Regions from separate parts of the Anaerosalibacter massiliensis genome, predicted to be linked through region 1. Evidence: riboswitches for the same ligand, from Rfam matches in the RefSeq annotation. Region 1 holds a riboswitch; each other region holds the start of a gene.
The links. Region 1 has a riboswitch for cobalamin ahead of cobT (nicotinate-nucleotide--dimethylbenzimidazole phosphoribosyltransferase). Riboswitches for the same ligand answer to the same signal wherever they lie in the genome.
Positions count from the first base shown of each region.

Region 2: another riboswitch for cobalamin. It lies ahead of NSA23_RS06095 (energy-coupling factor ABC transporter permease); the one in region 1 lies ahead of cobT (nicotinate-nucleotide--dimethylbenzimidazole phosphoribosyltransferase).
Region 3: another riboswitch for cobalamin. It lies ahead of NSA23_RS06735 (NAD(P)H-dependent oxidoreductase); the one in region 1 lies ahead of cobT (nicotinate-nucleotide--dimethylbenzimidazole phosphoribosyltransferase).

Region 1 is NZ_JANJZL010000005.1:142,918-146,187, reverse strand. Features, by position in the region: gene NSA23_RS09470 (hypothetical protein) at 1-192, opposite strand, end outside; gene NSA23_RS16515 (J domain-containing protein) at 183-740, opposite strand; gene NSA23_RS09460 (DUF5685 family protein) at 706-1,608, opposite strand; cobalamin riboswitch at 1,695-1,825, shown strand; gene cobT (nicotinate-nucleotide--dimethylbenzimidazole phosphoribosyltransferase) at 1,842-2,987, shown strand; gene cobU (bifunctional adenosylcobinamide kinase/adenosylcobinamide-phosphate guanylyltransferase) at 2,992-3,270, shown strand, end outside.
Region 2 is NZ_JANJZL010000003.1:165,222-168,491, forward strand. Features, by position in the region: gene NSA23_RS06080 (NAD(P)/FAD-dependent oxidoreductase) at 1-34, shown strand, start outside; gene NSA23_RS06085 (TDT family transporter) at 48-1,016, shown strand; gene mobB (molybdopterin-guanine dinucleotide biosynthesis protein B) at 1,080-1,571, shown strand; cobalamin riboswitch at 1,618-1,790, shown strand; gene NSA23_RS06095 (energy-coupling factor ABC transporter permease) at 1,897-2,628, shown strand; gene NSA23_RS06100 (energy-coupling factor ABC transporter substrate-binding protein) at 2,612-2,905, shown strand; gene cbiQ (cobalt ECF transporter T component CbiQ) at 2,889-3,270, shown strand, end outside.
Region 3 is NZ_JANJZL010000003.1:286,456-289,725, reverse strand. Features, by position in the region: gene NSA23_RS06745 (NAD(P)H-dependent oxidoreductase) at 1-2, opposite strand, end outside; gene NSA23_RS06740 (nucleoside 2-deoxyribosyltransferase) at 137-652, shown strand; gene NSA23_RS06735 (NAD(P)H-dependent oxidoreductase) at 719-1,390, opposite strand; cobalamin riboswitch at 1,535-1,730, opposite strand; gene aroD (type I 3-dehydroquinate dehydratase) at 1,990-2,748, opposite strand; gene NSA23_RS06725 (shikimate dehydrogenase) at 2,760-3,270, opposite strand, start outside.

The sequences.
Region 1 (3,270 bases):
AGAAGCAATATATATGTATAAACTATTTTTGGTACCAGTTAATATTAATCCAATAGGAATTATTAAGGCAGATAAAAAAAGCATTAACAATTTATTATAGGGTAAAATAGTACTTAAATAAATAAAAATGATACTTAATGCTGTAAGGAGGCCACCATATGCTATAGCCTTACTTTTATTATTTAAATACATGATATAAAGTCTCCCCCCATACACTCACATAGACAATCTAAACAATAAAGGGTTGCACAAATATTACATATATTATGATCTCTATTATTATAAGGTTTTCTGTAGTTATCATTTCTTCTAAATAGGGAATTGAAAGCATTATTATATTCTCTATTTCCAGGATTCATAGAACAAGCTGTTTCTAAATTACTATAGGCTGCATCATACCATCCTCTATTCTGGTTTAATATTCCCATTAAGAAATACCATTCTCCTGTTTTTTTATTTACCATATTTAATTTTCTTTCAGCTTCAGCTAAGTTTCCATTCTGAATATCAATTCTTGCACTATATAATAATTCTTCCTCTGAAAAATTATTATTTCTATTGCTCATAAGAAAATTATAGGCATCATTTATTTCTTTTAATTTCTCCTCAGCTAACTCTCTTAAAGGATTGTCTATGAATTTATCTGGGTGGTATTTTTTTACAAGTTTTTTATAAGCCTGTTTTATTTCACTTTCTGTTGCATTTTTATTTATTTCCAATATTTCGTAAGGATCTTTCATTTGTTTTCATCTCCTTAGTTTCAAACACTTTTTCTATCTGTGCTAGAAGTCCAAAATTAAAAACATTAAATAATATATCCCTATTTTTTTCTATAGGCAATTTTTCAAATGCTCTGCTACATTCTCTAGCATAGGAAGTTAAAATGAAATGTATTCTTTTATTTGTACTTTTTACAAAATCCTTATAAGGTATATTTTTTTTATTTAAAATTAAATTTATTCCATTAAATTCATTATTTTTTATATCCTTTTCTAAATCATCATAAGCATCTATTATATAAATCCATTTTCCGAGATTATATCCTAAATGGTATAATGATTCATCATATTCTTTATTATTTATATAAGATAGTATAGTATAGGCTGTTAATTCACCAAAAGGATGACTTAATTCATCTAGGCTATCTATATTTTTACTTTTTTCAAGATAATAAAGTTTATTTAGATTTTCTTTTATATTATTCTCAATTTGTTGAAAATTTTCGGGTATTTTATTTAAATAAGTTTTAAATATAGATGAAAAAACTCTACTTCTAATAGTTTTGTCATCTATAACATCATCCAATAATTTATGATAAGTTAAAATAATATTCAAATAAGAAGCATATCTTAAAGGCTCATTATCTACTAAAAATATTCTTTTCTTAATTGGATGGAGTATACAATTTCTTTTTATATATTTTTCTTCATTGCCATTGAAAGAATCTAATAATATAGCTAGAAAAGTTGTATCATAATTTAATGTAATTCTAGGAACATTTCCAAAATTATACTTTATATTTCTACAAAGTCCACAATAATAAGCTTTGATCTTTTCATAATCTTTTATTTTCAGTTCCATTTTATAGGGGATGACATAACCAAACATAATATTCTCCTTAAGTTTACTTTCAGTCATAATATATCATACTAAAAAATCTGATTCAATTAGAAACAAATATTTGACTGAAAAAATAATAAGATATATAATAAAATTTGTAAGATAAAAAACAAGGGAAAGTGGTGTGAATCCACTGCAGCCCCCGCTACTGTAAACGATTAAATGAATCGTAAGCCAGATTACCTTAATTAATATATGCTAAAACTTCGGAGGGAAGTTTTATGCGTTTTAGATTTATTCTACCTCCAGAGGTAGTTTTTTTATTTTCTAAATATTTTTTCAAAGAAGGAAGGGATTTCATGAAGCTATTAAAAGAAACATTAGAAGCTATAAAGCCTGTAGATGAAGAAGCAAAGAAGAAGGCTAAGGAAAGAATGGATAACTTAACCAAGCCTATAGGTAGTTTAGGAGTTTTAGAAGATATAGCTATAAGAATGGCAGGAATAACAGGAAAAGTACATAACAAAATGGATAAAAGAAATATAGTGGTTATGTGTGCTGATAATGGAGTAGTAGAAGAAGGTGTTAGTGCTTGCCCTCAATGGTTTACAAAAGTACTTACTGAAAATCTTACTAGAGGATATACTGGTGTAACTGTCCTCTCTGAACTTATAAACTCCCATGTAACTACTGTAGATATAGGTGTAAATGCAGATATAGATAATCCTAAAGTTATAAATAAAAAGATTGCATATGGAACCAAAAACATGACAAAGGAACCAAGTATGACTCGTGAAGAAGCTATAAAGGCTATAGAGGTAGGAATAGAAATATCGGATAAACTTTATAGTGAAGGATATGATATACTAGGAACAGGAGAAATGGGTATAGGAAACACTACTACTAGTGGAGCAGTATTATCTGTATTTTCAGGATTGAGTCCAGATATTACTTGTGGAAAAGGTTCAGGCCTAACAGATGACCAATATGAAGGAAAGAAAAATGCTGTAAAAAAAGCTATAGAAATAAATAAGCCAGACAAAAATGATCCTTTAGATGTTATTTCAAAAGTAGGAGGGTTTGACATAGCTGGGATATGTGGTTGTTTTCTTTCAGCAGCAAAAAATAGAAAACCGATAGTTATAGATGGATTTATTTCATCGGCAGCAGCATTATGTGCAGTTAGGCTAAACCCTATAGTAAAGGATTATTTATTTCCATCTCATCTTTCAAAAGAGCCAGGAGCTATGTATATGATGGAGGAAATAGGACTTAAACCAATGCTTAACCTTGAAATGAGGCTTGGAGAAGGTTCAGGTTGTCCTTTAGCATTTCAGATTATAGATTCGGCTCTTTATATAATGGATAATCTAGCTACTTTTGAACAATCAACTCTTAATAAAGATGTATTAATAGATATTAGGTGATAATATGATTATACTTGTGACAGGTGGAGCAAGGAGTGGAAAAAGCTCCTTTGCTGAAAAACAATATGAAAATAAAAAAGATGTAGTCTATATAGCTACATCTAAGGTAATGGACAAGGAAATGGAAGATAGGGTTATTCTTCATAAAAAATCTAGGCCTAGCTATTGGAGAACCTTTGAGGGAAATTATGATTTAGATAATGCAATAGGGAAAGAAGAAAATTATTTATTAGACTGTGTAACAGTCCTTACATCAAATATAATGTATGATTTAACCAAAGAT
Region 2 (3,270 bases), on a different contig from region 1:
CAATATAAAAGAAAATCTAGAGTACACTTACTAAGGAGGGAGCCACAATGAATAATCATTTTATAGAGAGATTAGAAAATTTGCCAGTGCCCATTTTGCCTACTTTTGTTGGGGCATTGACTTTATCTAATGTTTATCAGGGATTAGGATTCTCTTGGATAAGACATGTTACTATGTGGATTGCTACTATTATTTGGATTTGTTATATCATAAAAATTTTAAATTTTCCCAATACATTTAAAAAAGAATATTCAAATACTGTTCTGAGCAGTTTATATGCAGGATTTACAATGATTATGATGTTATTAGGAAGCTACTATATTCAATTTCATAAAGGTATTGGAAAGGGACTTTGGTTCTCAGGTATTATAATTCATATGATACACATACTCGTATTCACTTATAGAAATATAATTAAAAAATTTAATAAAGAGACTTTTTTACCTAGTTGGTTTGTAACTTATAATGGTATAATGGTTTCAGCAGTAGTAGGTGGTTTAATGGATGAACTACTTATTTGTAAGTTTATCACTTATTATGGTATTTTTACATATATAATAATTCTTCCATTTATGATTTCTCGTTTAATAAAATTTGAAATAAAAAGGGAAGTCTATCATACTCAAGCAATTTTATTAGCTCCATGTAGTTTGTGTTTAGTAAGTTATTTGAATACTGTAGAAGATCCAAATATATATTTAATAGGATTTCTTTATATTGCTGTTCTAATTTCTCTAGGCTTCCTAATTTATAAATTACCAGTATTTTTTTCAATAGATTTTAGTCCGAGCTATGCTGGAATGACTTTCCCCATGGCTATAGGTATAGTTGCATCTAATAAGATTTCTGAATTTCTAGATAGTTTAGGATATGAATTTTTATCTTATATAACTACTCAAATAGTTGGATTTCAAATATATCTTACAACGGGGATTATAGCTTATGTCTTATTGAAATTTTTAATCATGGCTTTAGGGACTAGAGAAAAGGTAAGAGTTTATAAAGGTATAGAATAAGTAAAGTATATAGTTTTTGCTATGACAGTTAATTGAACTATTTGATTATATGGAGGTTAAGATATGATACCTATTTTTTCAATTGTAGGAGCCTGCTCTAATGTAGGGAAAACTACAGTTTTATGTAATATAGTGAAAGAACTTAAATATAGAGGATATAGGGTAGCTACCATAAAACATAACTCCTGTGATTTTAATATTGACCATCCAGGTAAAGATACATGGAAATATACTCAAGCAGGCTCAGATACTGTAATTATTTCATCATCACAAAAATTTGCTATGATTGAAAATGTTGAAAAAGAGTACAATTTAGATAGTATAGTAAAAAAGATTAATAATGTTGATATAATAATAACTGAAGGATATAAAAAAGAAAACAAACCTAAGCTAGAGGTTTTTAGAAAGGGCTTATCTAAGGAAATTATATCTAGAGACGAAGATTTATTTGGTATTGTTACAAATACTCCTATTAATAAGGATATTCCACAATTTAGTTTTGAAGAGACAGAAAAATTAGTAGATTTTATTGAAAGAAAGTTTTTCAAGGAATAATTTATATTGATATATAATCATAGCTATGATATTATTAAATTGAAAATTACATAGGATAATTTTAGGTTCATAAGATTGAAAGGGAAATTGGTGAAAATCCAATGCAGCCCCGCTACTGTAAGTGAGTACGAAATCAACAAAATGCCACTGATATTTGGGAAGGCGTTGAGAGTAGGATGATCCACAAGCCAGGAGACCTGCCTATTATTCTTAAAGTAAACCTTCGGTGGGAAGTGGTTACTTATTATTTGTATGCATTTTATTTGTTAAATAATAAACCCAACCTTAGGTTGGGTTTTATTTTATTAAGGTGAGGTGATTTTTAATGAAAGAAAAGAAAAAATATTTTTTTATTATTTTATTGCTATTAGGTCTTACTCCAAGTGTTTCTAATGCAATGCATATTATGGAGGGTTTTTTACCAGTTAAATGGGCTATATTTTGGGCTATTATAACTTTACCGTTCTTAGTTATAGGAATTAAAAGAGTTAATAAAATATTTAAAGAAGAGAGCAATAAAAAAGTATTATTAGGTTTGGCAGGAGGTTTTGTGTTTGTATTATCAGCTTTAAAGATACCTTCTGTAACAGGTAGCTGTTCCCACCCAACAGGAGTAGGTTTAGGTGCAATAATATTTGGACCTACTACTATGACAGTAGTTGGAATAATAGTTTTATTATTCCAAGCATTATTACTTGCTCATGGAGGTTTAACCACTTTAGGAGCCAATACTTTTTCTATGGCAGTTATAGGACCATTAGTATCCTATGGTTTATTTAAATTCATGAAAAAAAGAGGGGCTAAAACATCTGTATCTGTATTTGTTGCAGCATGTTTAGGAGATTTAGCCACATATGTTATTACATCTATCCAACTTTCTTTAGCTTTTCCAGATCCAGTAACAGGTTTTGCAGGTTCTATGGCTAAGTTCTTAAGTGTATTTGCAGTTACGCAGATACCTCTTGCTATTGTAGAAGGTATTTTAACAAGTGTTATATATAATTTATTAATTGAATATCATAAGGAAGGAGTGTTGGGCAGTGAAATCACTAAGTAAAAAGAATATACTACTCCTTATATTAGCAATAGTAATTGTTATACTTCCTTTAATATTTATGGGTGGTTCAGAGTTTGAAGGGGCAGATGATCAAGCAGAAGGTGTTATAGAAGAAATAAATCCTGACTATGAACCATGGTTTGATAGTTTATGGGAACCACCAAGTGGAGAAATTGAAAGTTTGTTGTTTTCAGTTCAAGTAGCAATTGGAGCAGGAACTATTGGATATATATTAGGTAATATGAAGGGGAAAAAAGACGTTGCTTCTAATAGATAGATATGCATATATTAATAAACTAAAAAAATTTAATCCTATGGCAAAATTTATTTTTGCCATAGCTGCTCTTTTTGTAGCTATAGGATTTAATAATATATATATTAATTTTATAATTTTTATAATTATGGTTCTATTAACAACAGTAGTAGCTAGAATACCAAGTAAAAATTATTTTGAAATTTATTTATTGCCTTTATTCTTTCTTTTTATAAGCATTTTAACTATAATAATAAGTAGATCCAATGATGATATTTTTTTATATTCCTTAAAAATTGGCAATAGTTTCTTTGGAGTAAAAGGAGAATCTTTAGTTGAAGCAGTTATTTTAATATTTAGAGTTTTAGCTTGCCTTTCGTCTACATTCT
Region 3 (3,270 bases), on a different contig from region 1:
ATATTATCCCTCCTACCATTTTATCTATTTATTTATATACCCAATTAGAACAAATTTTAATTGCTTTGCAAATATAGTAAAGATTAATTATTATATATAAGGGTATTTAAAGTAAGAATAGTTAGGAGGTTTAAAAATGAAAGGATATTTTGCTTCACATTTTTTTAATGATGCCGTATTTAGATGGACAGAAGAAGTAGCTAGCTATATTGAAGATGAAACGGGAATTGCTATGTATGTTCCACAAAGAAATGCTGAAATCAATGATAAAAGAGAAAATGATAATATTATCACTGATATAAAAATAGCTCAAGCTGATACTCTTGAGTTAAAAAAGGCCAATATATTATTTGCCTGTTTAGATGGACTTACTATAGACGATGGGGTTGCTGGAGAAGTAATGGGCTTTGGATTAATTAAGGAAATGGAAGAAGAATATAGTATTGTCACTAAAAAACCAAGGCTAATAATCGGAATAATAACTGATATGAGATGGCAAGGAACAGGAGATAATCATTTATATAGAAATTTAATGATTTTAGGAAAAGTTAGAGAACATGGCTATATAGTAGAAGGATATCCTGGAGAAGATGATTATAAAAAAGAAATTGTTAAAATAGTAAAAAAGTTTAAAGAACAAAATAATTTGTAAAATTAGACGAAAAAGCTTAGAACCATATATGGCTCTAAGCTTTTTTATATATAAATTAGAGAATATTTACTTTATCCATTCTACTACTTCCCCAATTGGCCTTCTAGCTTTTTCTATATAGACTTTATCTTTCTTGTATCCAAAAGTTACTAGACAAGAAACTCCAAATTTTGAACTATCTAATATTCCATTGTCTTCTAATAATTTTTCTAACTTCTCCCTGTGAAAATTTTCTATAGGACAAGAGCTTATACCTATTTCTGCAGCAGCCGTTATCATATTCCCTAAGGGAATGTAAGTCTGTTTTATTGACCATTGGAACATAGCTTCTTTATCATTTAAAAGCTTAAAGTTTTCCCTCTGAAAAACTCTATAATCTTCACGTCTTTCACTTATCTCATCTTCTGGTATATTTTTTACATCTTTCATTATATAAGTTATATAGTCAGAACTATATATAATATCTGAACCTTTTCTTGCAAGCATCATTACCAAATGGCTTGATGTTGAAATTTGTTTTTCACAATCTAAAGTTAAAGAAATTAAGTCTTCCTTTAACTTATCATCTTGGATTACAATAAACTTCCAAGGTTCAAATCCAAAAGAACTAGGAGAAAGTCTACCAACTTCAAGTAAAAAATCAATATCCTCTTTTGGTATCTTCTTATTAGAATCAAACTCTTTACAAGCAACCCTGTACCTATGTACATTTAATATTTCTCTTTTCTTATTTTCCATAATATACCTCCTTAATCTTTCATAAAAATAAACAATATAAAAAACACCCCTCAGAGATGAAGAGTGTTTGTTTTCTATAGGCACAAGAAAGCATAGACATAGCCATACTATATCTTTTACACCTTCTCATCCTCGTGAGCAATCATAAGTGTCTTATTTATGGCAGGTCTCCTGACTTAGGTTTATAATAAATTCGCACCTTCCCATTCTTTTATTGAAAGAACAGTGGTATAAGTGAACTCAAATTTCCATTACAGTGGCGGGACCGTGTTGGCATTTCACCAATCTTCCCTTTTAAATTTTTGATATAATCAAAAATACCATAAACAACCGTATTTAATTATAATATCATTTTATTCTAATTTCATTTATATGTCAAGTGAACTCCCCCCACTTATTTACCCCTATGAGAGATTCTAACCACTAAGCTAAATTCACAAGAAATTTGGTAATTAAGTTTTAACCTTGCTAGATAATCCTTATTATTGTTGAATTAGTCATATACCTATTGTACCTCTCTTGTTTTACAAGTCTAGAAGTACGTTCTATGTTTTGATTAGAAGTTGAGGTATTCTTGTTTATATTAAATAAATAAACTATTATTTATTTAATACACTAAGAATCTGTCTAAGTTCTAAAGCAAATATTTGCCCTGGTGCTGAAACTTTTTCTCCAGACGCAAAAGTAGCAGCAGAACCAAATGTTTTTCCTACTATCCTACTTATAACTCCCTTTTTTCCCATAGAAATTGTAATCAATGGCTTATTAGCATGATTCTCTTTCATATAATTTGTAGCCTCTAAAAGGACTAAAACATCACTAACACTATTTGGCATAAATGCTACTTTTAATATATCAGCTCTTAGGTTTTGCATCTTCAATAGCCTAGATATTATTTCGTCTTTTGGAGGAGTTTGTTTAAAATCATGATTTGACATTATTACATAAACACTATTAGAATGTGCTGTATTTAAAATCTTCTTTATATTTTCTTCTTTATTAAAAAGTTCAATGTCTATTAAATCTATAATTTTTGATTCTATAGCCATACAATTTAACTTTATATAATATTCATCACTTATCTTTTTATTTCCGCCTTCTCTGATACTACGAAAAGTAAATAATATGGGTACATCTTTTAAATTTTTCCTTATATATATTAATGTTTCTAAAACTTTATCCATTCTTTCCACTTCTTCATAAAAATCTACACGCCACTCTACTACATCAGGTAATAATTTTTTAATGCTTTCAGTTTCACTAATTATTTCATCTTGAGTTTTACCTACAATAGGTACAAATATTTTTGTATTTCCCTCGCCAATATTTATATTTCTTACAGTTACTACATCACTCATTTCTTCACCTTCTATTTTTTAAACAATAATTCTTTCACATAATCAACTGGCATTTCCTTTCCTGTCCATAATTTAAAAGCTTCTGCCCCTTGCCATAATACCATTCCATAACCATTAATTACCTTGCAACCTTGTTTTTCAGCCATATTTAATAGTTTTGTCTTACTAGGTTCATAAACTATATCTGAAACAACTAAATCAGGATATAATATAGATGGATCCGGAATATTACATTTATCTTCCAGTGGCTTCATTCCTACAGATGTTGCATCTATAAAAATTGAACTTTCCTGTATTTCTGTTCTCAATATATTTATATTATAAAGATCAAATACTTTAGCTTTACAATTTGTTTCCTTGTTTATTTTTTGAGCCACTTTTTCTGCCCTTGTATATGAAGAAGTTTTTCTATTAAATATAGATATTTCTTTTACACCATCTAAAGCTGCTTGTACGCAAATTGCTGTTGCTGCCCCTCCAGCACCAGCAACTACTATCTTTTTACCAATGATATCAATGCCT